Rubrivirga marina: one gene and its partner. The protein of the gene in region 1 interacts with the protein of each later gene in a pairwise test. Links are inferred from orthologs where the notes say so. Each region holds a gene or a part of one and is shown on either strand. Other genes may lie near its edges.

Region 1 (10,210 bases):
ATGCTCCTGGCCGGCATCGCGGTCGGCGTCGTGATCGCCATCGCGCGGACGATCTTCCGCAAGGACGAATGAGCCCCCTCACCGACTCGTTCGGCCGCCGGCACACGACGCTCCGGCTCGGGCTCACGGAGCGGTGCAACCTCCGCTGCGTCTACTGCATGCCGGCCGAGGGCGTCCCGCTCACGCCGACCCGGCAGATGCTCTCGACCGACGAGATCGAGCGCCTCGCCCGCGTGCTCGCCGAGGTGGGAGTAGACAAGATCCGGTTGACCGGCGGCGAGCCGCTCGTGCGGAAGGACGCCGTCGAGGTGGCGGAGCGGCTTGGGCGCCTCGGCCTCCGCTCGCTCGCGCTCACGACGAACGGTCTGCTCCTCGAAGACCGCCTCCCGGACCTCCGTGCCGCGGGCCTCACCGACCTCACGCTCTCGCTCGACACCCTCCGCGCCGACCGGTTCGAGGCCGTCACGCGCCGGCCGGGCCTCGATCGCGTGCTCTCGGCGCTCGACGCCGCGCTCCGCCTCGGCTATCGGATCGACGGCCCCCGCTCGCTGAAGGTCAACGTCGTCGCCCTCCGCGGCGTCAACGAGGACGAGGCGGTGGACTTCGCGGACTGGGCGGCGCGGGAGCCGATCGAGGTCCGCTTTATCGAGGTCATGCCGTTCGACGGGAACGGCTGGGACCGGTCGGAGCTGGTGCCCTACGCCGAGACCCGGGCGCGCATCGAGGACGTCCACGGTCCGCTCGACGCGCTCGATGACGGGCCGCACTCCACGGCTCGGACGTTCTCGCGCCCCGGCTGGCGCGGCCGCGTCGGGTTCGTGGCGAGCATGACGGTTCCGTTCTGCGCCGGCTGCAACCGCCTCCGCGTCACGGCCGATGGGGCGCTGAAGGTGTGCCTGTTCGGGGCCCGTGAGGTCAGCCTCCGCGACGCGATGCGGGGCGGCGCGACGGACGCCGACCTCCTCGAGCTCGTTCGCCGGTCGCTGGCCGGCAAGGCCCGCGCTCATGCCGGCATGGACGTCCTCGCCGCCACGGAGAACCGGCCGATGATCACCATCGGCGGCTGACGCCGGGTGGCCTCGCCTCGGCGCCGAGGCGAGGAGAGGCGAGCCGGTCGGCGAGCGCCATCGGAGGGGGCAGGTGACGTCGCGTGTCCGGTCGGCGGCCGGGGTCAAGCCGCAACGCCGTCCCCCTGGAACTCGGCCCTCGAAAACGCCCGAATCCGTTCGCCGCGCCCAGGTATCTTCGAGGGCGTTCCCCCGCCGCTTCCATGACCGAGACCCCTACCCTCAGCCACGTCGACGACCAGGGCCAAGCCCGGATGGTCGACGTCAGCCAGAAGACCTCGACGGCACGGACGGCGGTCGCGGCGGGCCGCGTGATCGTCGGGGCCGAGGCGCTCCGGCTCATCCGCGAGAACGAGATCCGCAAGGGCGACGTGCTCACGGTCTCGAACGTGGCCGGCGTCCTCGGCGCCAAACAGACGAGCCGGCTCCTCCCACTCTGCCACGACGTCAACCTTCAGAACGTCGAGATCGAGTTCTCGCTCGACGACGAGGCCGGGGCGGTTGACGTCCGCGCGATCACGAAGACGGAGGGCCCGACGGGCGTCGAGATGGAGGCCCTCACGGCCGTGTCCATCGCCGCGCTGACGATCTACGACATGTGCAAGTCGGTCACGAAGGAGATCGAGATCACGGGCGTCCGGCTCCTCGCCAAGACCGGCGGGCGGAGCGGCGACTACCGCCGGCCCGCCGGGCCGCGCAACAACTAGACCCTCGGCGGGCGTACCGGCCGCCGCGTACCTATGAGACCTATGGAAGACCTCCTCGGCGTCGGCAGCCTCATCGTCATCCTCGGCGCGGTCCTGTTCGGGATCGTGATCCTGTACTTCGTCCCGGTCCGGCTGTGGATCACGGCCATCTTCTCGGGCGTGAAGCTGAGCCTGTTCCGCGACCTCGTCGGGATGCGGCTGCGGAACGTGCCGCCGGCGGCCATCGTCCGGCCGCTCATCACGGCGCACAAGGCGGGGATCCCGGTCGAGCCGCCGCTCCTCGAGGCCCACTACCTCGCCGGCGGCCACGTCCAGCAGGTCGTCAACGCGCTGATCTCGGCCGACAAGGCGAACATCGACCTCTCGTTCGAGCGGGCGACGGCCATCGACCTCGCCGGCCGCGACGTGTTCGAGGCCGTCCAGGTGTCGGTCAACCCGAAGGTCATCGAGACGCCGCCGATCTCGGCCATCGCAAAGGACGGGATCCAGGTCCGCGCCATCGCGCGGGTGACCGTCCGGGCCAACATCGAGCGGCTGGTCGGCGGCGCGGGCGAGGAGACGATCATCGCCCGCGTCGGCGAGGGCATCGTGAGCACGATTGGCTCGTCCGACACGCACGCGATGGTGCTGGAAAACCCGGACAACATCTCCAAGACGGTCCTCTCGAAGGGCCTCGACAACGGGACGGCCTTCGACATCCTCTCGATCGACATCGCCGACGTCGACGTCGGCGAGAACATCGGGGCCAAGCTCCAGACCGACCAGGCCGAGGCCGACCTCCGCGTCGCCCGGGCCAAGGCCGAGGAGCGCCGCGCGGCGGCCGTCGCCTCCGAGCAGGAGCAGCGGGCCAACCTCGTCGCGGCCGAGGCCGAGATCCCGAAGGCCATGGCCGAGGCGTTCCGCCAGGGCAACCTCGGGATCATGGACTACTACAACCTCCGCAACATCGAGGCCGACACCGAGATGCGGACGGCCATCGGCGGCGGGCCGGGCGGCGGGACCCAGCAGCAGAGCTGAGCCGCGCCGACTCCGGGGCCGAACTCGATCGCGCCCGGCCGGCGCGGACCGCCGGCCGGGCGCGACGCGTCGCCCTGAGTCCGCTACAGGCTCACGCCGAAGACGAGGAAGCTCCGCTCCGAGTCCGGGTTGACGATCAACGCGGCCGAGACGGGCAGGGAGAACGCGTCCGTCAGCGGGATGTCCTTGGTGGCGCCGAGCGACAGGTTGATGAGCGCGGCGTCGTCGGTCGTCCCGTAGAACGGGCTGCCGGTCGTCCCCTCCGGCGGGTCGAGGGCGAATACGGCCCCGGCCGCCGCGCCCCACTCGAGGCCGCCGAGCTCGAAGCCCGTGCCCAGCTCGACGTAGGTCGGGAAGTCCGAGGCGTTGTAGAACGCCGTCGCCACGAGCAGGCTCAGCGGGACGCTCTCGGGCGCGAGCTGGACGAAGGCCTCGAGCGTGTGGGCCCCAGCGTAGTCGCCGTCGAAGTTGAAGAAGTCCGAGCTCTCGGCGCCGTTCAGGATCGGGTAGTAGTAGTCCGTGATGCCGAACGAGGCCGGGCCGGCCGAGGCGCTGACGTAGAAGTCCTGCTCCGCGAACGCGGGCCCGTCGCCGAAGCTGCTGATCGAGTACGACGCCCACGTCCCGACCTCGACGTTGTCAAACGTGACGGCGAGGGTCGGCTGGATGTTGATCTGGTCGCCGTAGTCGATGCCACGCCAGACGTAGCGGCTGACGATGTCGGCGCCGAGCGAGACGCCAGGCTGGGCGAGAGCCGTGGGCGCGGCGAGGAACAGCGCGAGCGCGAGGAGCGAGCGGGGCATGAGCGGAGGGGTAGGTGGGTGGAACCCCCTATTTATTTTTGCGACGTGGCCGTTGGCAACACCAAGTCCAAACTGAAAAGCGCTTCCGCCTAAAAAATCTAGTCTGCCATGACCTCTGGCCTCTCCCTTTCCGCGCGGGTAACGGCGTTCGCCGCCGCCGCCGCGCTGTCCACGACCCAGGATGTCGTCCGCTCGGTCCTCCCCGTGTTGACCGACCAGGCCGACCCCGAACTCGTCGCGGAGGAGACCCTCGCCCTCGTCGCGACGGTCACGGCGCGGGCCGCCGAGGTCGGCCTCCGCGGGCACCCCGACGTGCTGGCCGCCGTGGGGCCGGCGCTCGCCGAACTCCCGTTCCTCTACCACGACTTCCTCCTGGGCGCGGCCGTCGTCGCGACGGGGGCCGAGGGCGAGGTCGAGCCCGACCAGAGCGTCTACGCCCGCCTCGACCGGAAGGCGGCGTTCTACGCCGTGCACCTCGCGCCCGGCCGGTTCCCGGGTCCGTCGCTCCTCCGCGAGAAGCTGCCGCTGTGGATGGGCCGCGTCTCGCCGCCCAAGCTCCCGACGTCGCCCGACGCGCGCCTCGCCGAGACCGGCCTCGTCGACGTGGTCGCCGCGCACGCGCGGCTGGTGACGGCGTTCGCGCAGAAAGCCGCCACAGAGGCCGAAGCCGGATAGAGGCGGGTCAGTCCTCGAGCCGGACCGCCGTGCCGTACGCTAGCATCTCGGCCATGCCCTGGCCGACCTGGCTCGTCGTGAACCGGACGTTGATGACGGCGTCGGCGCCCAGGCCGAGGGCGTCCTCCTTCATCCGGTCGAGAGCCTCATCGCGGGCGTCCCGAAGCATCTCGGTGTAGCCGCGGATCTCGCCGCCGACGACCGACTTCAGCCCGGCCATGAGGTCCCGCCCGACGTGTTTGGCCCGGACGGTGTTGCCGTAGACGACGTCGAGGTGCTCGAGGATGGTCTGGCCGGGGATGTGGTCGGCGGACGTGATCGGGATGAGGGGGGCGGGCATCGGTCGAGGGGAGGGGCGCGAGGTCCGGGGTTCAACGGAGACGCCTCGCCGGAGATGCGGCCGCCTCGGCGCCGCGCCCGAGGCCGGCGGACCTAGCGGACGAACAGAGCCTCGGCCTCGCCCGGCGCGGCCTCCCGGCCCTCCGGCGACTGCGGGTCGAACACGCGCGCGGCGCCCTCTCCGAGCAGCCCCGCCCGCCCGTCGGCGACGCGGACGGCCGTGCCCTCGGGCAGACCGACGACCGGCGACTCGGGGTTCGCGGCGACGAACTCGGCGAGCCGCTGGGCGCGCGTCTCGCCCTGGTGCCCCGGGGGGTGCGCGTCGGTGTAGTGGGGGTTGATCTGGACCGGGACGAGCCCGAGCGCGTCGAGCGACGGCGGCTCGACGATGGGCATGTCGTTCGTCGTGCGGACGCTCGGGCACGCGAGGTTCGAGCCGGCGCTCCACCCGACGTACGGCGCGCCGTCGGCCACCCGCTGGCGGATCGCGTCGAGGAGCCCGTGGCGGTACGCCTCGCGGAGGAGGTGGAACGTGTTGCCCCCACCGACGAACACGGCGTCAGCCCCGGCCACGACGCCAGCAGGATCGGCCGAGGCGTGGACGCCGACGATCTCCAGGCGCAGCCCGTCGAGCGCTTCGCGGACGCGGGCGACGTAGTCGTCGTACGCGAACGTCACGGCGGCGTACGGGACGAACGCCACGCGCCGCGCGTCCCCGACGGCCTCGGCGATCCAGTCGCGGGCGTGGGCCAGGTAAGGCCGGCCCGGCGAGGTCGAGTTGCTGAGGAGGAGGAGCGTGGACATGCGAGCGCGGGAGGGGGCGAGGGACGAACTCGCTCATCCGACGGGAGGTCCGCGTGCCTAGACGTCGATCTCGACCAGCAGCTCGTTCTTGGCCACGGCGTCGCTCGCGGTGACGTGGACGGCGGCGACGGTGCCGGCGGCGGGGGCCGTCAGCTCGTTCTCCATCTTCATGGCCTCGAGGACCACGAGCCCCTGGCCCGCCTCGACCTCGGCGCCGGGCTCGACGAGCACGCGGAGGACGAGGCCCGGCATCGGCGCGCGGACCTCGCGGTCGGCGGCCGTGTCGCCGGCGTCGAGGCCGAACCGCTCCAGCAGGAGGTCGGCGTCGGTGCGGGTCTCGACCTCGACGGGCGCGCCATCGACCCAGACGCGCGTGGTGCCCCCGTCGCGCTCGACGGTGACGACGCGCGGGCGGCCGTCGGCGACGAGGAGGACGGTCTCGGCGTCGCCGGTCGCGCCGAGGCGGGTGAGGCGGGCGTCGAGCGGTTCGCCGTCGGCGGTCAGGGCGCCGTCGGCGCGGTCGAGCGAGAGTGACGTCTCGCCGGTGCGGAGGTGGAGGGCCATGCCGGAAGATACCGGGCCGCCGCGCTAGCCGAGGGCGTCGGCGATGCGCCGGGCGGTCTCGTCGAACGGGCGGTACGTCAGGCCGAGGTCGCGACGGGCCTTCGACCCATCGTAGCGGTGCGCCGCGGCGGCCGTCCGAGCGGTCTCGCGGGTGAGGCCGGGTTCCGCGCCCGTGAGCGCCGCGCTCACCTCGGCGAGCGCGCCGGCCGTTCTCAGAAGCCACGCCGGCGCGGTCCGACGCGGCGGCGCGGCCCCGGCCGCCTCGGCGAGGGTCTGGAGGAGGTCGGCCCACAGCCGGTTCTCCGCGGCGAGGACGTAGCGGGCGCCCGTCTCGCCGTGGGCGCACGCGAGGCGGAGGCCGGCCGCCACGTCCTCCACGTCGACGACGGCCGTGCCGCCCGGTGGCGCGAGCGGGACGCGCCCCGCGGCGACGCGCTCCGCGAGGGCGAACGTCCCCTCACCCGGTCGGCCCGGCCCGAAGATGAGGGCCGGGTTGACGAGGACGGCGTCGAGCCCCTCGGCCACGCCGCGCAGCACTTCGAACTCGGCGTCGCGCTTGCTGACGGCGTACGCCGTGTTCGCCTTCGATGGCGTCCACACGGCCGTCTCGTCGATGACGCCGCCGGCCCGCTCCGGCCGCCCGAGGGCGGCGATGCTCGACGTGTGGACGAGCCGCTCGACGCCCTCCGCCAACGCCGCGTTCACGACGTGCGCCGTCCCCCGCACGTTGACGTCGCGGAGCCGCTGCCGCGCCCCGCGCCCGAAGGCGACGACCGCCGCCACGTGGTAGACCGTCCGGACGCCGTCCATCGCCCGATACACCGAATCGGCGTCGGTCACGTCGCCGATGGCGTGCTCGACTCGGCCGGCGGCCTCCCCGAGGTGGGCGAGGTCAGAGGTCGCGCGGCGGAGGATCCGCACGGGCGCGCCCTCCGCCAGCACCTGGCGGACGAGGGCGGAGCCGACGAAGCCCGTGGCGCCGGTGACGAGGATCACGGAGCTGCCAGCGTCACTTCGCCCGCGTAGACGTCCCGCTCGCCGCCGGGCGTCAGGAGGCGGAGCGCGCCAGTGGGGGCGAGGCCGAGGACGCGGCCGGCGACGACCAGCGCACCGCTCCCGGGGTCGCGCACTTCGATGGCGTCGCCGACCCGTTCGAGTCGAGCCTCGACAGCGCTGACGAGCGCGGCCGGGTCCGCCTCGGCGAGGGCGAGGAGGCCCGCGAGCCGGTCGAGGATCGGGCGGAGCGGGGCGAGCCGGGGGACGGGCTGGCCGGTCTCCAGGCGGAGCGAGGTCGCGGTCTGGTCGAGAGGCGGAGGGAAGGCGTCCTGCCCCACGTTCAGCCCGACGCCGAGGAGCACGCAGGCCTGGCCGCGCGACCACGTCGTCTCGGCGAGGACGCCCGCCAGCTTCCGCCCCCCGACGCGGACGTCGTTCGGCCACTTGAGGCGGGCGTCGGCGCCGAACGCGTCGACGGCCTCGGCGACGGCGAGCCCGGCCGCGAGCGGGACGAGGCCGACGCGGTCGGCGGCGAGGTCCGGGCGGAGGACGACGGTGACGAGGAGGCTCTGCCCGGGCGGCGCCTCCCACGCGCGGCCATGACGCCCACGCCCGCCGTGCTGGTGCTCGGCCACGACGACGGCGCCGTGCGGCGCGCCCTCGGCCGCCCACGCCGCGGCCTCGTCCATCGTCGAGCCGGCCGACGCGAGGTGCCGGATCGGCGTGCCGAGCGTCGCCGCGGCCGTCACGTCCCGGAGGCGCCGCGCGGCCGGATCGTCCACTCGGTGCGGACGCGGCTCGGAGGGGAGAGCGGGACGTCGGTCGCGGCGTCCGTCACGACGCGGCGCGGGACCCAGCCGCCGGCGTGGGGGGCGAGGTCGACGCGGACGCGGCTCCGCTCGGTGTAGATCGCGGCGTCGGCCCGCCGCTCGACCTCGATGGCGCCCACGCGACCGCCCTCGGTCACGGCCGCCCACACGCGCCGCACGCCCTGTTCGGCCGTCGTATCGGTGAGGACGGCCTCCACCAAGCGGAAGCTGACGCCGCCGATCGTCGTGTCGCCGACGGCCGCCAGCCGGTACGCCTCGCGCGCGACGGGGTCGACGTACGGCGGGTCGTCCGAGAGCGCCGAGGCGATGGGGTCACGGAGGCGTGGGGCCTCGTCCTCCTGCGGCGTGCCGGCGAGGACGCGAGTCCCGTTGGAGCCGTAGGCGATCGCGACCGTCTCGCGGTCGAGGGGCTGCCCCCCAGCGCCGAGGGTCGTCACCGTCAGGTCGGCTTCGTAGCCGTCGGCGTCGAGGTCGGCGAAGGCGTCGGCGACGGCCGAGGCGTCGACCGCGTCGAGCAGGCGCAGGGCCTCGGGGTCGGCGGGTGGCGGGGCCGGGTCGGGGTCGGCGCAGCCGACGGCGGCGAGCGCGAGGAGGGCGAGGGCGGGGAGCGAACGCACGGGCACGAGGATACGCGCGGTCAGAACCCGCCCCCCGGCGTACGGTTGCACTCGACCCTCCCCGGACGCCCCATGCCCTTCGACCCCGAGCGCCGCGCCGCCGAGGCCGCCGCCCGCGCCGCCGCCGCCTTCATCCGTCCTCATGCGGGTGGATTGTCCGCGGACGACCTCCGCGCCAAGGGCGTCCACGACCTCGTCTCGTTCGTCGACGAGGGCGCGCAGCGGATCGTCCTCGACGCGCTCTGCGAGGCGTTCCCCGACGACACACTCGTGGGCGAGGAGGGAGAGGACGAAGGCGTCGACCTCGACCGCGGCCGGGTCTGGATCGTCGACCCGCTCGACGGGACGACCAACTTCGCCCACGGCGTCCCGCCCTACGCCGTGTCGATCGGCCTCCGCGTCGACGGCGTCGGCGAGGTCGGCGTCGTGCTCGACGTGGCCTCCGGCGAGCTGTTCTCAGCGGTCCGCGGCGCCGGCCTCACCCTCGACGGCGCTCGCGCCTCGGTGTCCGACACGGCCCGCCTCGACGACGCGCTCGTCGCCACCGGCTTCCCGTTCCGCGACTACCGCTGGATGGACGGCTACCTCGAGACCGCCGAGGCGCTCATGCGCTCAACGCGCGGGCTCCGCCGCCACGGCGCCGCCGCGGTCGACCTCGCGTGGACGGCGGCCGGGCGGTTCGACGGGTTCTTCGAGGCCGGCCTCGCGCCGTGGGACGTGGCCGCCGGCGTCGTGCTGGTCGAGGCCGCCGGCGGGACGGTCACCGGCCTCTGGGACGGCGCCGACCCCGTGACGACGGGCGGCCTCGTCGCCGCTGCGCCCGGCGTGTTCGACGCGCTCCGGGATGCGGCGGCGCCGCTCGGTGACGCGTTTCGGCGAGCGGTGGGGACCTAACTGGCGCCGAGGGCTTCAGGTCGAGGGATCCACGGCGATACCTCAAAGACCACCACCCTGGCCCCATGTCCGCCCCCCGACCGACCATCCTCATCGCCGACGACTACCCCGAAAACTGCCAGCTGTTCGAGATCTACCTCCGCAAGGGGTACGACGTCGTGACGGCCCAGTCCGCCGAGGAGGCCGCCCGGCGGCTGGCCGGCGGCGGCGTCGACGTGGCCCTCCTCGACTTGAACTACCAGGGCGGGATGACCGGGATCGAGCTCGTCCAGCAGATCCGCGCCGACCCGCGCCTGAGCACACTCCCGACGCTCGCGCTCACGGCCCACGCCTCGCCGGAGGACCGCCGCCGCTGCCTCGAGGCCGGCTTCGACGCCTACCTCTCGAAGCCCGTCATGAAGGCCGACATGCTGGCGGCCGTCGAGAAGCTCCTGGCGTAGCGTCGCCTGCGGTAGCACGGAGGCCGGATCGTCCGAGCCGACTCCCTCCGCCTCGGCGCCGAGGCGGACGAGGTCGGAGCGGCGAGGGCGCCGGCGGCAGGCGCCGCCGGGCCGGCCGTAGCTTGGGGGCCCCCTCCCGACTCCCCTTCCGATGGCCGACTCGAATGGTCTCCTCGCCGGCAAGACCGGCGTCATCTCCGGCGCGCTCGACCCCGACTCCATCGCCTGGGCGCTCGCCGAGGCCGCCCACCGCGAGGGCGCCCGGTTCGTGCTCACGAACGCGCCCGTCGCCCGCCGCTTCGGCCGCCTCGACGAGCTCGCCGAAGCCACCGGCGGCAGCCCCGTCGTCTACGCCGACGCCACGGCCGACGACGAGCTCGAAGACCTGTTCGCTCAGGCGACCGACGCGCTCGGCGGGCCGCTCGACTTCGTCGTCCACTCGATCGGGATGGGGATG
Region 2 (10,269 bases), 610 kb from region 1 along the record:
CTCGGACTGGCAGTGCCGGCGGGCCGAGATCCTGAAAGAGATCGGGTACTACGAGGCCGGCTACAAGCCGGCGCCGCCGAGCGATGAGAACCTCGACGTGAGCTACGCCGGCGGTCAGCTCACGATCACCGTCACTGAAGGGACCCGGTCGCTGACGATGACGGCGCCAGTCAACGTGCCGTCTGGCGACGGGCCGTTCCCGGCCGTCATCGGCGTGGCCGGTCCGACGGGGAGCCTCCCGTCCGACATCTTCACCGGCCGGGACGTCGCGACCGTCCAGTTCAACGTCGGCGACATCTCGGGCGACACGCACGGCGGGAGCCGAAGCGGGCCGTACTACGGCCTGTACCCGGAGGGGAACTCGTACGGCGCCAGCGTCGGCAAGATGACGGCGTGGGCGTGGGGCATCAGCCGGATCATCGACGCCATCGAGCGGACGCCAGAGCTCAACATCGACCCGTCGCACCTCGCGGTGACGGGGTGCTCGTTCGCCGGAAAGATCGCCCTCTTCACGGGGGCGCAGGACGAGCGGATCGCCCTGACGATCGCCCAGGAGCCGGGTGGGGGCGGCGCCGCGGCGTGGCGCGTTTCGGCCGCCCTGCCCTACGAGGTCGAGAGCCTCAACCGGACGAATGGGTCGTGGTTCAGCCGGACGTTCATCACGCTCTTCGGCGGCCAGCCCGAGACGCTCCCCTACGACCACCACGAACTGATGGCGCTGGTGGCGCCCCGCGCGCTCCTCGTCCTCAACAACCCGAGCATCGACTGGCTCGCGGCCGAGTCGGCGGACGTGTCGAACGCGGCCGCGAAGGAGGTCTGGACCGGGCTCGGCGTCCCGGACCGGTTCGGGTACTCGATCGTCGGGGGCAGCCACTGCCAGCTCCCGGCCAGCCAGCGGCCGCAGGTCGAGGCGTTCGTCGACAAGTTCCTCCTCGGCGACACCGAGGCGGACACCGACGTCGCGACCACGCCCTACGAGGCCGACCTCTCGGAGTGGATCCCATGGACCACGCCGGAGCTCGCGATGAACGTGTCGACGGGCGACGGCCCCGAGGCGGACACGGCCAGCCTGCGCCCGAACCGCCCGAACCCATTCGGCGGCGGGACGGCGATCGACTACGTGGTCCGCGAGCCCGGCCCCGTGACGCTCGAGGTGTTCGACACGCTGGGCCGGCGCGTCCGCACGCTCGTCCACGGCGTCCGTGCGAGCGGCGAGCACACCGCGACGTGGGCTGGACAGGATGACGCCGGCCAGGCCCTCCCGGCCGGCCTCTACGTCTACCGCCTCCGCATCGACGGCGTGGACGAGGCCCGGACGATGGTCCGCTTCTAGGGCGTCCGCCTCCATATGACGCCCGAGGCGGAGGGGGCTGGCTCCGCCCGCCTCGGTCAGCCCGCGGGCGTGAGCGTGAGCGTCCACTCCGTCGGGCCCGGCAGGAAGGGGCTCGGGCGGCCCTCGACCCAGTCGTCGTGGCCGGCGCCCCAGTAGGGGGACAGGAAGTGGCCGGCCTGGCCGCCGGGCATCTGGAAGATCCCGCGGTCCTCGTGGCCCGGCGACACGACCATCCGCTGCGACGCGCCGAAGTCGGGGCCCGAGACGCGCGGCATGCGCTGGTCGCCGAACTGGGGGACGGCCGGCATAACGAGCCGGTCGCCGAGGCCGGGGAGGGCGGAGGCCATCGGGTGCTCCATCCGGAGCGTGTTCGCCGCGCCCCACGACGCCTGTGAGAGCACGTCGTGCTGGTCGGCCACGTCGTCGGCCGCGTCTTCGAGGAGGGCCTGCCAGCTCGCGTGGCCGGAGGGGAGGAGGTGGGTCGGGCGCTCCGTGACGAGGGCCCACACCGGCGTCTCGTCGCGCGCCGGGAGGTCGGCGCGCGGAGCGCGGGCGCGGACGGGCGCCATCAGCGGGGGGAGCACGCGCTCGACCACGGCCTCGCGGAACTCCTTCGTCAGCCGGTACCCGACGTCGCCGGGCGCGGCGCGCCCGCTCCAGGCGTCGAGGAGGACGCGGAGCGAGTCGCGGTCCGTCGTCGGCTCGGCCTCGGCGAGCGTCTGGAGGAAGAGGTCGCGCCAGCGGCCCATCAGCACGGCGCGGTCGTCGAGCTGGATGCCGAGGAGGTCCTGTTCCGAGATCGGCGGCGTGAGGGCGCGGAGGCCGTCGCGGATCTGGCGGGCGCGGGCGCCGTGGGCGTAGTTGTCGTCGCCGATGACCGCGAGGGCCTCGCCCGAGACGACGCGGGCGTTGGCCGTCCACAGCCGGCCGTCTTCCGGGTCGGTGACGCGGGGCACGTCGCTCGGCGGGAGGAAGCCGGCCCACCGTGCGTTTGGGTCGGTCGAGTCGACCGGCCGCCGGCCGTCGCGGCCGGCGCGGAGCGGGATCTGCCCCGCAATCGTCCACCCGATCCGCCCGGCCCGGTCGCCGGCGGTGAAGTTCTGCGCCGGGATGCCCGAGCGGTTGGCCGCGTCGAGCGCGTCGTCGAGCGTCGTCGCCGTCTCGACGTCGAGGAGCGCGAGGTTCGTGGCCTCGGGCCGGTGGACCGACCACTGCACGGCGTAGGCCGTCCCGTCGGCGTCGCGCGCCGTGACCGGGCCCCAGGGCGTGTCGACCACGACCAGTTGGCGGACGTCCCCGCCCACAGCCACGTCGATCCGTAGCGTGTCGACGGCGACGCTCCCGGAGTCGGTGAGCACGTGGCCGGGCCGGTCTGGGGCGTCCACGAGGCGGACGTAGTCGATAAAGTCGCCGTACGAGTTGGTGAAGCCCCAGGCCACGTCGCCGTTGCTCCCGACCACCACGAGCGGTGCGCCGGGCAGGGTCACGCCCGTCACGCGGCGCCCGCCGTAGACCAGCGACGCACGGAACCAGATGTGGGGGAGCCGGAGCCCGAGGTGCATGTCGTCGGCGACGATGGCGCTACCGGTCTCGCTGAGGTCCCCCGCGACGGCCCAGTTGTTCGAGCCCGGCGTCGGCGGGTCGGCGACCGCGCCCGCCTCGGCGCCGAGGCGGAAGCCCTCGAGCTGGTCCGGGGCGGGGATTGGAGGCGGGGCGATCGCGTCGCCCTGGATGGGCGCGTCCCAGTCGTCGCCGCGGGGCGTGAGGAAGTCGGCGAGGGCCTCGGGGAGCGCGGCGGCGACGGCCTCCCGCTCGAGCTCGACCCCGAACCCGCCGTCGAACTGAAGGTCGAGGACCATGGCGTAGGCAGCGAGGATCGAGTCCTCCGGCCGCCACGGTGCCGGCTCCTGGCGGAGGGCGAGGTATTCGAACGGCCGCGCGTCGAGGGCCTCCCGCCCGGCGTTGACGCCGTCGACGTAGGCGTCGAGGACGGCCCGCTGGTCGGGGGGCAGCGCGGCGACGCTTGCGAGGGCCCGCTCGCGGAAGCGGTGGCCGGCGAGCGTCGAGTCGGTCCGCCACGTGGCCTCGCCGAGGAGCGCCGAGAGCTCGCCGGCGGGCGCCCGCCGGAGGAGGTCCATCTGGAAGTACCGCTCTTGCGCGTGGACGTAGCCCAGCGCGCGGGCCGCGTCGGGCCGGGTCGCGGCCGTGATCGTCGGCACGCCGGCCGCGTCGCGCTCGACGGTCACGGGCGCCGACAGGCCGGCGAGGGCGTGCTCGCCGTCGAGGTGGGGCAGGCTGCCGCGCAGCGCGCCCCACACGCCGACGGCGCCGAGGAGGGCGAGCAGCACGACGGCGGCGAGCAGGATGGCGAGGAGGCGCTTCATGGGTGCGGGTCCGTCAGGGGGGACCGGATGGTACAAACGGGCGTACACCGAGCCCATCCGCCCCACGCCCCTCATGCCTAGCCGCAACGTGTACCACGTCGTCCCCCGCGAGGAGCGGTGGGGCGTTCGCCTCGAAGGATCGCCGTCGCTCTCGTTCGAGACCGACGACCGAGACGCCGCCGTCGACCGCGCCGCCGGCTACGTCCGCCAGCTCGGCGCCGGCCGCGTCGTCGTCCACGGCGACTCGGGGCAGATCGAGACGGTCCACACGTTCGACCAACTCCCGCCCGAGCACGGGTCGTGGCGCGAGGCCGTGCTCTCGAAGCCGGTCTATGCAGCTGTCGGTGCCATCGCGCTCGTGGCCTTCGGCTACGGCCTCAGCCGACGGCTGACCTAGCGACCCCGCCCGCCTCGGCGAGGGGTGGGAAGCGGGCGCGAGGTCTCTGGACAGGTCCCCTCCTCGCGTGAGGAGGGCTGCCCGTCGAGCCGCCCGTCGAGCCGCCCGAGGCGGACCTAGTCGTCGGAGAACTTCGGCATCTGCCGCACCCGCTCCGTCTCCTGCTCGCGGACCTGCTCTTGCACGGCCTCGTTCTCCCAGCCGCGCGTGATGAGGACCGTCGCCAGGACCGACAGGCCGAGCATGAGGCCGACGAGGACGGCGACGAACGTGCGAGTCTGCGTGCGGGAGAGCGGCATGATTGGCGCGGAGCGGTCCCCAAAGAAACCGCCCGCGCAGATCCGTGATCCGCGAAGCCTCTGTGGCGACGCTACCCCGCGGCCCCGCTCGCCTCGGCGCCCCACTGGCGGACGAGCGCGTGAGTGTAGGCCAGCGTCCGCTCGAGGTTCTGGACCGTGTTCCACTCGAACCGGCTGTGGAAGTCGTGGCCGCCCGTGAACACGTTGGGGCAGGGGAGGCCCTTCTCAGAGAGCCGCGCCCCGTCGGTCCCGCCCCGGACGGCCTCGAACTCGGGCTCGAATCCCATCGCCCGCGCGGCCTCGACGGCGACGGAGATCGCCCGTGGGTCGACGGCCTCGATGTACGAGCGCATGTTGCGGTAGCTCTCGGTGATCGTGAGGTCCGTGCCCGCGCCTGGGAACCGCTCGCCGATCTCGGTGGCCAACCGGCGGACGCGCTCGCGCTTGGCGTCCATCGCCGCGTCGTCGTGGTCGCGGAGGAGGACCTTGACCGTCGCCCGCTCGGTCGTGGCGTCGACCGTGTGCGGGTGGAGGTAGCCCTCGCGGTCGCCCGTCGTCTCGGGCGCGGGGTCGCCGGCCAGGCCCTCGACGAACGCGGCGGCGACGCGCGCGGCGTTGACCATGACGCCCTTCGCGTAGCCCGGATGGACACCCACGCCGTCGACCGTGAACACGGCCTCGGCCGCGTTGAACGTCTCGACGCTGAGCACGTCGGTCCCGCTCCCATCGAGCGTGTAGGCCACGTCGGCGCCGAGGCGGGCGAGGTCCAGCTTGTCGGTCCCCTTGCCGATCTCCTCGTCGGGCGTGAAAAGGATCCGGAGCGTGGGGCGGGCCGCGGGCCGCTCGCCGATCGTGACGGCGTCCTCGTCGGCGCGTACGAGGTCCTCTACCAGTTGCATGATCGCGGCGACGCCCGCCTTGTCGTCGGAGCCGAGGAGCGTCGTCCCGTCGCTCGTGACCAGGTCGTGGCCGACGTGGCGGGCGAGAGCCGGCTGGCGGTCGGCGTCGAGCCGGAGGTCGGGCGCGGCGGGGAAGGTCACGGGGCCGCCGTCGTAGTCGGGGTGGATCTGGGGGCGGACGTTCTCCCCCGGCGCGTCCGGCGACGTGTCGACGTGGGCGACGAGGGCGACGACGGGCAGGGCCTCCGCCTCGGCAGGAGGCAGGGGAGAGGGCAACGTGGCGAAGACGTAGCCCCACGCGTCCATCTCGGCGTCGAGGCCGAGCGCCGTCAGCTCCTCGACCAAGAGCCGACTGAGATCTTTCTGGCGCTCCGTCGAGGGGAACGTGTCGGAGGCGGGGTCGGAGGTCGTGTAGACCTCGGCGTAGCGGCAGAACCGCGCGGCGACGGACGGGAGCACGACGTCGCGCCAGGGGAGGGGGGAGGACATGACGGATCGAGAAGGGGAGGTCGAGGATAGAACGATCTGTGGGCCGTCGGTCGAGCGGGGCCGGCGGCGGCGGCTCCTCGCCGGACGTCTCATCGTTTCTCCATCGACCCGGGGAGCGGCTAGATTTGTCCCCCCCACCCGATTCCGTGCCCGACCCCGCCACCGCTCCTGCCCGCCGCGCCGAGACCGACGCCGATCTCCGGCGCGTCATCCTCGACCACGCCAGACACCTCCTCGTCGCCGACGGCTACGAGGCGCTCTCGATGCGAAAGATCGCGGGGTCCGTCGGGTGCAGCGCGACGAGCATCTACCTCCATTTCGAGAACAAGGACGCGCTCACGCACGCACTCATCTCGGAGGGCATGGACCGGCTCCACGACGCGCTCACGGACGCGGCCGACGAGTCCGTCGACCCGCCGGACCGGCTCGACGCCCTCTCCCGGGCCTACGTCCGATTCGGGCTCGACAACCCGGAATACTACGAGGTCATGTTCCAGCTCCACCCGGAGCGGATGGCCCGGTACCCGGCCGAGGACTACCGCCGTGCCCGCCGAAACGTCGAGCTGTTCGGCGAGACCATCGAGGCCGGCATCGCCGACGGGTCGCTCGCGGCGCCGAGCCCGCCCGACGTGGCCTCGGCCGTGCTCTGGACCGCGCTCCACGGCCTCGTCTCGCTCCACCTCGCGCGTCGCGTCGACGTTCGCCTCGCCGGCGACGACCTCGTCGACGCGGCCGTCCGTCAGTCGCTCGCGCCGTTCGCCGTCGGCTGATCGGAACATTCCGACACGCCTGACGATCTTCCCCCGTTTAACGGAAGCCCTTCCGACTCACCGACTTCGCCCCATGGCCCTCCAGATCCACACCGCCCCCTCCGACACGGACGGACGGGTCGTCCTCGGCAAGACGCTCCCGGAGCTCCTCGACGAGGCCGTCGAGCGCTACCCCAACCCGTCCGGGTTCAACCAGCCGGCCGGCGAGGGCTGGCAGACGCTGTCCAACGGCGCGTTCCGCGACGCGGCCGACGAGGTCGCCCTCGGCCTCCTCGCCTCCGGCCTGGAGCGCGGCGACCACGTCGCGTTCTTCATGGACAGCGACCTGTACTTCGCGATGGCCGACTTCGGGACGCTCATCGCGGGGATCGTCAACGTCCCGCTCTATACGACCTACGCGCCGGAGAACCTCGTCTATGTCACCACGCACGGCGAGGCCAAGGCCATGTTCGTGACGAACGAGGAGATGCTGGCCAACTTCGCCGGCTGGGCCGATCAGGTCCCCGACGTCAAGCTGGTCATCCTCGCCGAGGGCACGGGCAGTGGCGCCTCGCTGCCCGAGGGCGTCCGCCTGATGACGCTCGACGACCTGCGAGCCGAGGGCAAGCGGGTCCGGACGGCGACCCCGAACCGGCCCGACGAGCTCCGCGACATGATCGAGCCCGGCGACCTCGCCACGCTCATCTACACCTCCGGCACGACGGGCCAGCCGAAGGGCGTCATGCTCACGCACGAGAATATCTCGTCGAACAGCTACGCCGCGTTCACGGGACTCGCGACGCTGGGCCACCAGGAGGAGGTCGCGCTGACGTTCCTCCCGATGACCCATATCTACGCGCGGATGCTCTCGTTCGCGAACGTCGCGTGGGGCCACTCGATCTATTACTCGGACCCCGACCAGCTCGTCGGGCACCTCCCCTCCGTCCGCCCGACGATGATGGCGACGGTCCCGCGTGTGCTCGAGAAGGTGTTCGACAAGGTCCTCCTCGGCGTGTCCGAGGCAGAGGGCCTCAAGGCCAAGATCGCCGGGTGGGCCTTCGACCGGGCCCAGCACTACGACCTCCAGAAGGAGCCGGCCGGCCTCGACGCGCTCCAGCACGGCCTGGCCGACAAGCTGGTCTACTCGAAGCTCCGCGAGCGGCTCGGGTTCACGCGCGTGAAGGCGCTCTCGGTCGGCGGCGCGGCGCTGCGGCAGGACCTCGCCAACGCCTTCAACGCCTTCGGCATCCCGACCTACCAGGGCTACGGCCTCACCGAGACGAGCCCGGTCATCACGACCAACGGGCCGGGCTTCAACAAGGCCGGGACCGTCGGGCCGCCGATCGCGGGCGTCGAGGTGGCCATCGCCGAGGACGGCGAGATCCTCACGCGCGGGCCCCACGTCATGCAGGGCTACTACAAGGCGCAGGACAAGACCGACGAGGTCATCGACGACGACGGCTGGTTCCACACCGGCGACATCGGCGAGTTCACGCCCGATGGGTTCCTCAAGATCACGGACCGCAAGAAGGCCCTCTTCAAGCTGTCGACGGGCAAGTACGTCATCCCGCAGCCCATCGAGAACGCGCTCACGGAGAGCCCCCTCATCGAGCAGGCCGTGGTCGTGGGGAACAGCCAGAAGTTCTGCACGGCGCTCATCTTCCCGAACATGGAGGCGCTGCCGGTGTGGGCTCGGCAGCACGGCGTGACGGCGTCGGGCGAGGCGCTTCTGAAGGACCCCACGGTCCAGGCCGAGTTCGAGCGGCTCGTGAGCGAGGCCAACGCGGGCATGGACCACTGGAGCCAGGTCCAGCGCTTCCGCCTCGTGCCCGAGCTGATGACGGTCGAGAACGAACTCCTAACGCCGACCATGAAGGTCAAGCGCGGGGCCGTCAACAAGCAGTACGAAGGGTCGATCGACGACATGTACAAGGCGTCGGTGTCGAGCGGCCACGGCGGCGCCTCGGTCGTCGCCTAGCGTCGGCCGGTTCCACCTCGGGGCGCCGGCGGACGTCGCCGGCGCCCCGTTCGATGTCGGGGCCGCACGTGGGCCCCGGCGGGCAGGGTGGATCCGGGGGGGGAGCCGACGGGGACGCTCATCCTCGTCTTCGCGGAACGGCTGCCGCCCTGCGGCATCCAACGGAAAGGCGGTCCGGCAGGCGAACCTGGGCGGCTTAACAGTGTTAACCTTTCGTCACCCTGCCCGCCCTGCCATGGACCCCACCGTCTCCACCCCCGGCGCCTCGGGGGACGGCACCTCGGCCCCGGCCGCCGCGCCCGCCGCCTCCCCGGAAGCGCTTGCGGCCCTCTCCGCCTCGGGCGTCGACCTCGACCGGCTGGCGGCCGCGTTTGGCCAGATGGACGAGGCGGCCGTCGCGGCCTCGCTCAAGGGCCTCGAACGCGCGGCAGCCGGCCCCGCCGCCTACGAGCCGCCCGCACCCGACGGCGACTTTTTCGACATCGACGGCTTGATCTCAGAGGCGCAGCGGGCCAAGATGGCCGAGCTCCGCCGGTTCATGGAGGAGGGGGTCGAGCCCGTCATCAACGAGGCGTGGTTGGGCGACCGGACGCCGCTCGACGTGCTCGTCCCGGGCTTTCAGAAGCTCGACCTCCTGACCGCGATCTACGGCGAGGACCTCGAGACGCGCGAGCCCAACGGCTCCGTGATGGAGGGGCTCCTCACGATGGAGATCGCGCGCGTCGACGTGAGCACGGCGACGTTCTTCGGCGTCCACTCCGGCCTCGCGATGCAGTCGGTCCTCGTCTGCGGCAGCGACGAGCAGAAGGCCGAGTGGCTGCCCAAGATGCGCGCGTGGGACGTGATCGGCGCCTTCGGCCTGACCGAGCCCGAGGTGGGCAGCGCCATCGCCGGGGGCGTCACGACGACGGCCCGGCGGGAGGGCGACGAGTGGGTCCTGAACGGCCAGAAAAAGTGGATCGGCAACGCGACGTTCGCCGACGTCGTCGTGATCTGGGCGCGCGACGAGGCCGACGGCCAGGTCAAGGGCTTCCTCGTCCAGCCCCAGTGCCACGAGGGCTACTCCGTCGAGAAGATCCGCGGCAAGATCGCGCTCCGGGCCGTCGAGAACGGCCTCATCACGCTGAGCGACTGCCGCGTCCCCGACTCCGACCGGCTCCAGAAGGCCGACTCGTTCGCCGATGTCGCCGAGGTCCTCAAGCTGACGCGGGCGGGCGTGGCGTGGCAGGCCGTTGGCTGCGCGATGGGGGCCTACGAGCGGAGCCAGCGCTACGCCACGACGCGCCTCCAGTTCGGCCGGCCGATCGCCCAGTTCCAGCTCATCCAGGACAAGCTGGTCCACATGCTCGGCAACGTGACGGCGCTCCAGACCATGTGCCTCCGGCTGAGCCAGCTCCAAGACGCCGGCCGGATGACCGACGCGCAGGCGTCGCTCGCCAAGGTCTACACCGCCGCCCGCTGCCGCGACGTCGTGGCGCTCGCCCGCGACCTCCACGGGGGCAATGGCATCCTCATCGACAACCACGTCGCCCGCGCCTTCGCCGACACGGAGGCCATCTACTCCTACGAGGGCACGAACGAGATCAACTCCCTCATCGTCGGCCGCCACGTCACCGGCCTCGGCGCCTTCGTCTAGCCCTTTCCGCGGGCGGCCCGCGCCGCCCGCGCTCCGATTCCTCTGATCTCTTCCTCCGACCCGATGGAAACCCCGACCCTCACCTCCAACGGCACCGACGCTGGC

The links.
Region 2: the proteins of pepE (region 1) and pepT interact in binary tests that used the Escherichia coli proteins (3 or more experiments, as listed by UniProt). The link is inferred for Rubrivirga marina from one-to-one orthologs.

What each region holds. Positions count from the first base shown.
Region 1 is NZ_MQWD01000001.1:4,253,695-4,263,904, reverse strand. The notes cover bases 3,558-6,409. They hold pepE (dipeptidase PepE), read right to left. Parts: upstream 5,413-6,409; coding sequence 4,702-5,412; downstream 3,558-4,701. Other genes in these bases: BSZ37_RS18240 (NAD-dependent epimerase/dehydratase family protein), read right to left, coding at 6,001-6,409; BSZ37_RS18245 (acyl-CoA carboxylase biotin carboxyl carrier protein subunit), read right to left, coding at 5,470-5,976; BSZ37_RS18255 (YbjQ family protein), read right to left, coding at 4,277-4,594; BSZ37_RS18260 (hypothetical protein), read left to right, coding at 3,703-4,269; BSZ37_RS18265 (TorF family putative porin), read right to left, coding at 3,558-3,594. Outside these bases: GTP 3',8-cyclase MoaA, read left to right, coding at 69-1,067; cyclic pyranopterin monophosphate synthase MoaC, read left to right, coding at 1,271-1,774; flotillin-like protein FloA, read left to right, coding at 1,817-2,791; more of BSZ37_RS18265, read right to left, coding at 2,875-3,557; more of BSZ37_RS18240, read right to left, coding at 6,410-6,972; BSZ37_RS18235 (biotin--[acetyl-CoA-carboxylase] ligase), read right to left, coding at 6,969-7,754; BSZ37_RS18230 (hypothetical protein), read right to left, coding at 7,718-8,419; BSZ37_RS18225 (inositol monophosphatase family protein), read left to right, coding at 8,492-9,313; BSZ37_RS18220 (response regulator), read left to right, coding at 9,379-9,753; BSZ37_RS18215 (enoyl-ACP reductase FabI), read left to right, coding at 9,905-10,210. UniProt on the Escherichia coli protein: Hydrolyzes dipeptides containing N-terminal aspartate residues. May play a role in allowing the cell to use peptide aspartate to spare carbon otherwise required for the synthesis of the aspartate family of amino acids.
Region 2 is NZ_MQWD01000001.1:3,646,924-3,657,192, reverse strand. What follows is about bases 3,644-6,554. They hold pepT (peptidase T), read right to left. Parts: upstream 5,802-6,554; coding sequence 4,485-5,801; downstream 3,644-4,484. Other genes in these bases: BSZ37_RS15480 (TetR/AcrR family transcriptional regulator), read left to right, coding at 5,948-6,554; BSZ37_RS15490 (hypothetical protein), read right to left, coding at 4,231-4,413; BSZ37_RS15495 (DUF2188 domain-containing protein), read left to right, coding at 3,791-4,114; BSZ37_RS15500 (penicillin acylase family protein), read right to left, coding at 3,644-3,717. In the rest of the region: BSZ37_RS15505 (glucuronyl esterase domain-containing protein), read left to right, coding at 1-1,333; more of BSZ37_RS15500, read right to left, coding at 1,390-3,643; more of BSZ37_RS15480, read left to right, coding at 6,555-6,571; BSZ37_RS15475 (AMP-dependent synthetase/ligase), read left to right, coding at 6,645-8,528; BSZ37_RS15470 (acyl-CoA dehydrogenase family protein), read left to right, coding at 8,764-10,164; BSZ37_RS15465 (3-hydroxyacyl-CoA dehydrogenase/enoyl-CoA hydratase family protein), read left to right, coding at 10,228-10,269. UniProt on the Escherichia coli protein: Cleaves the N-terminal amino acid of tripeptides.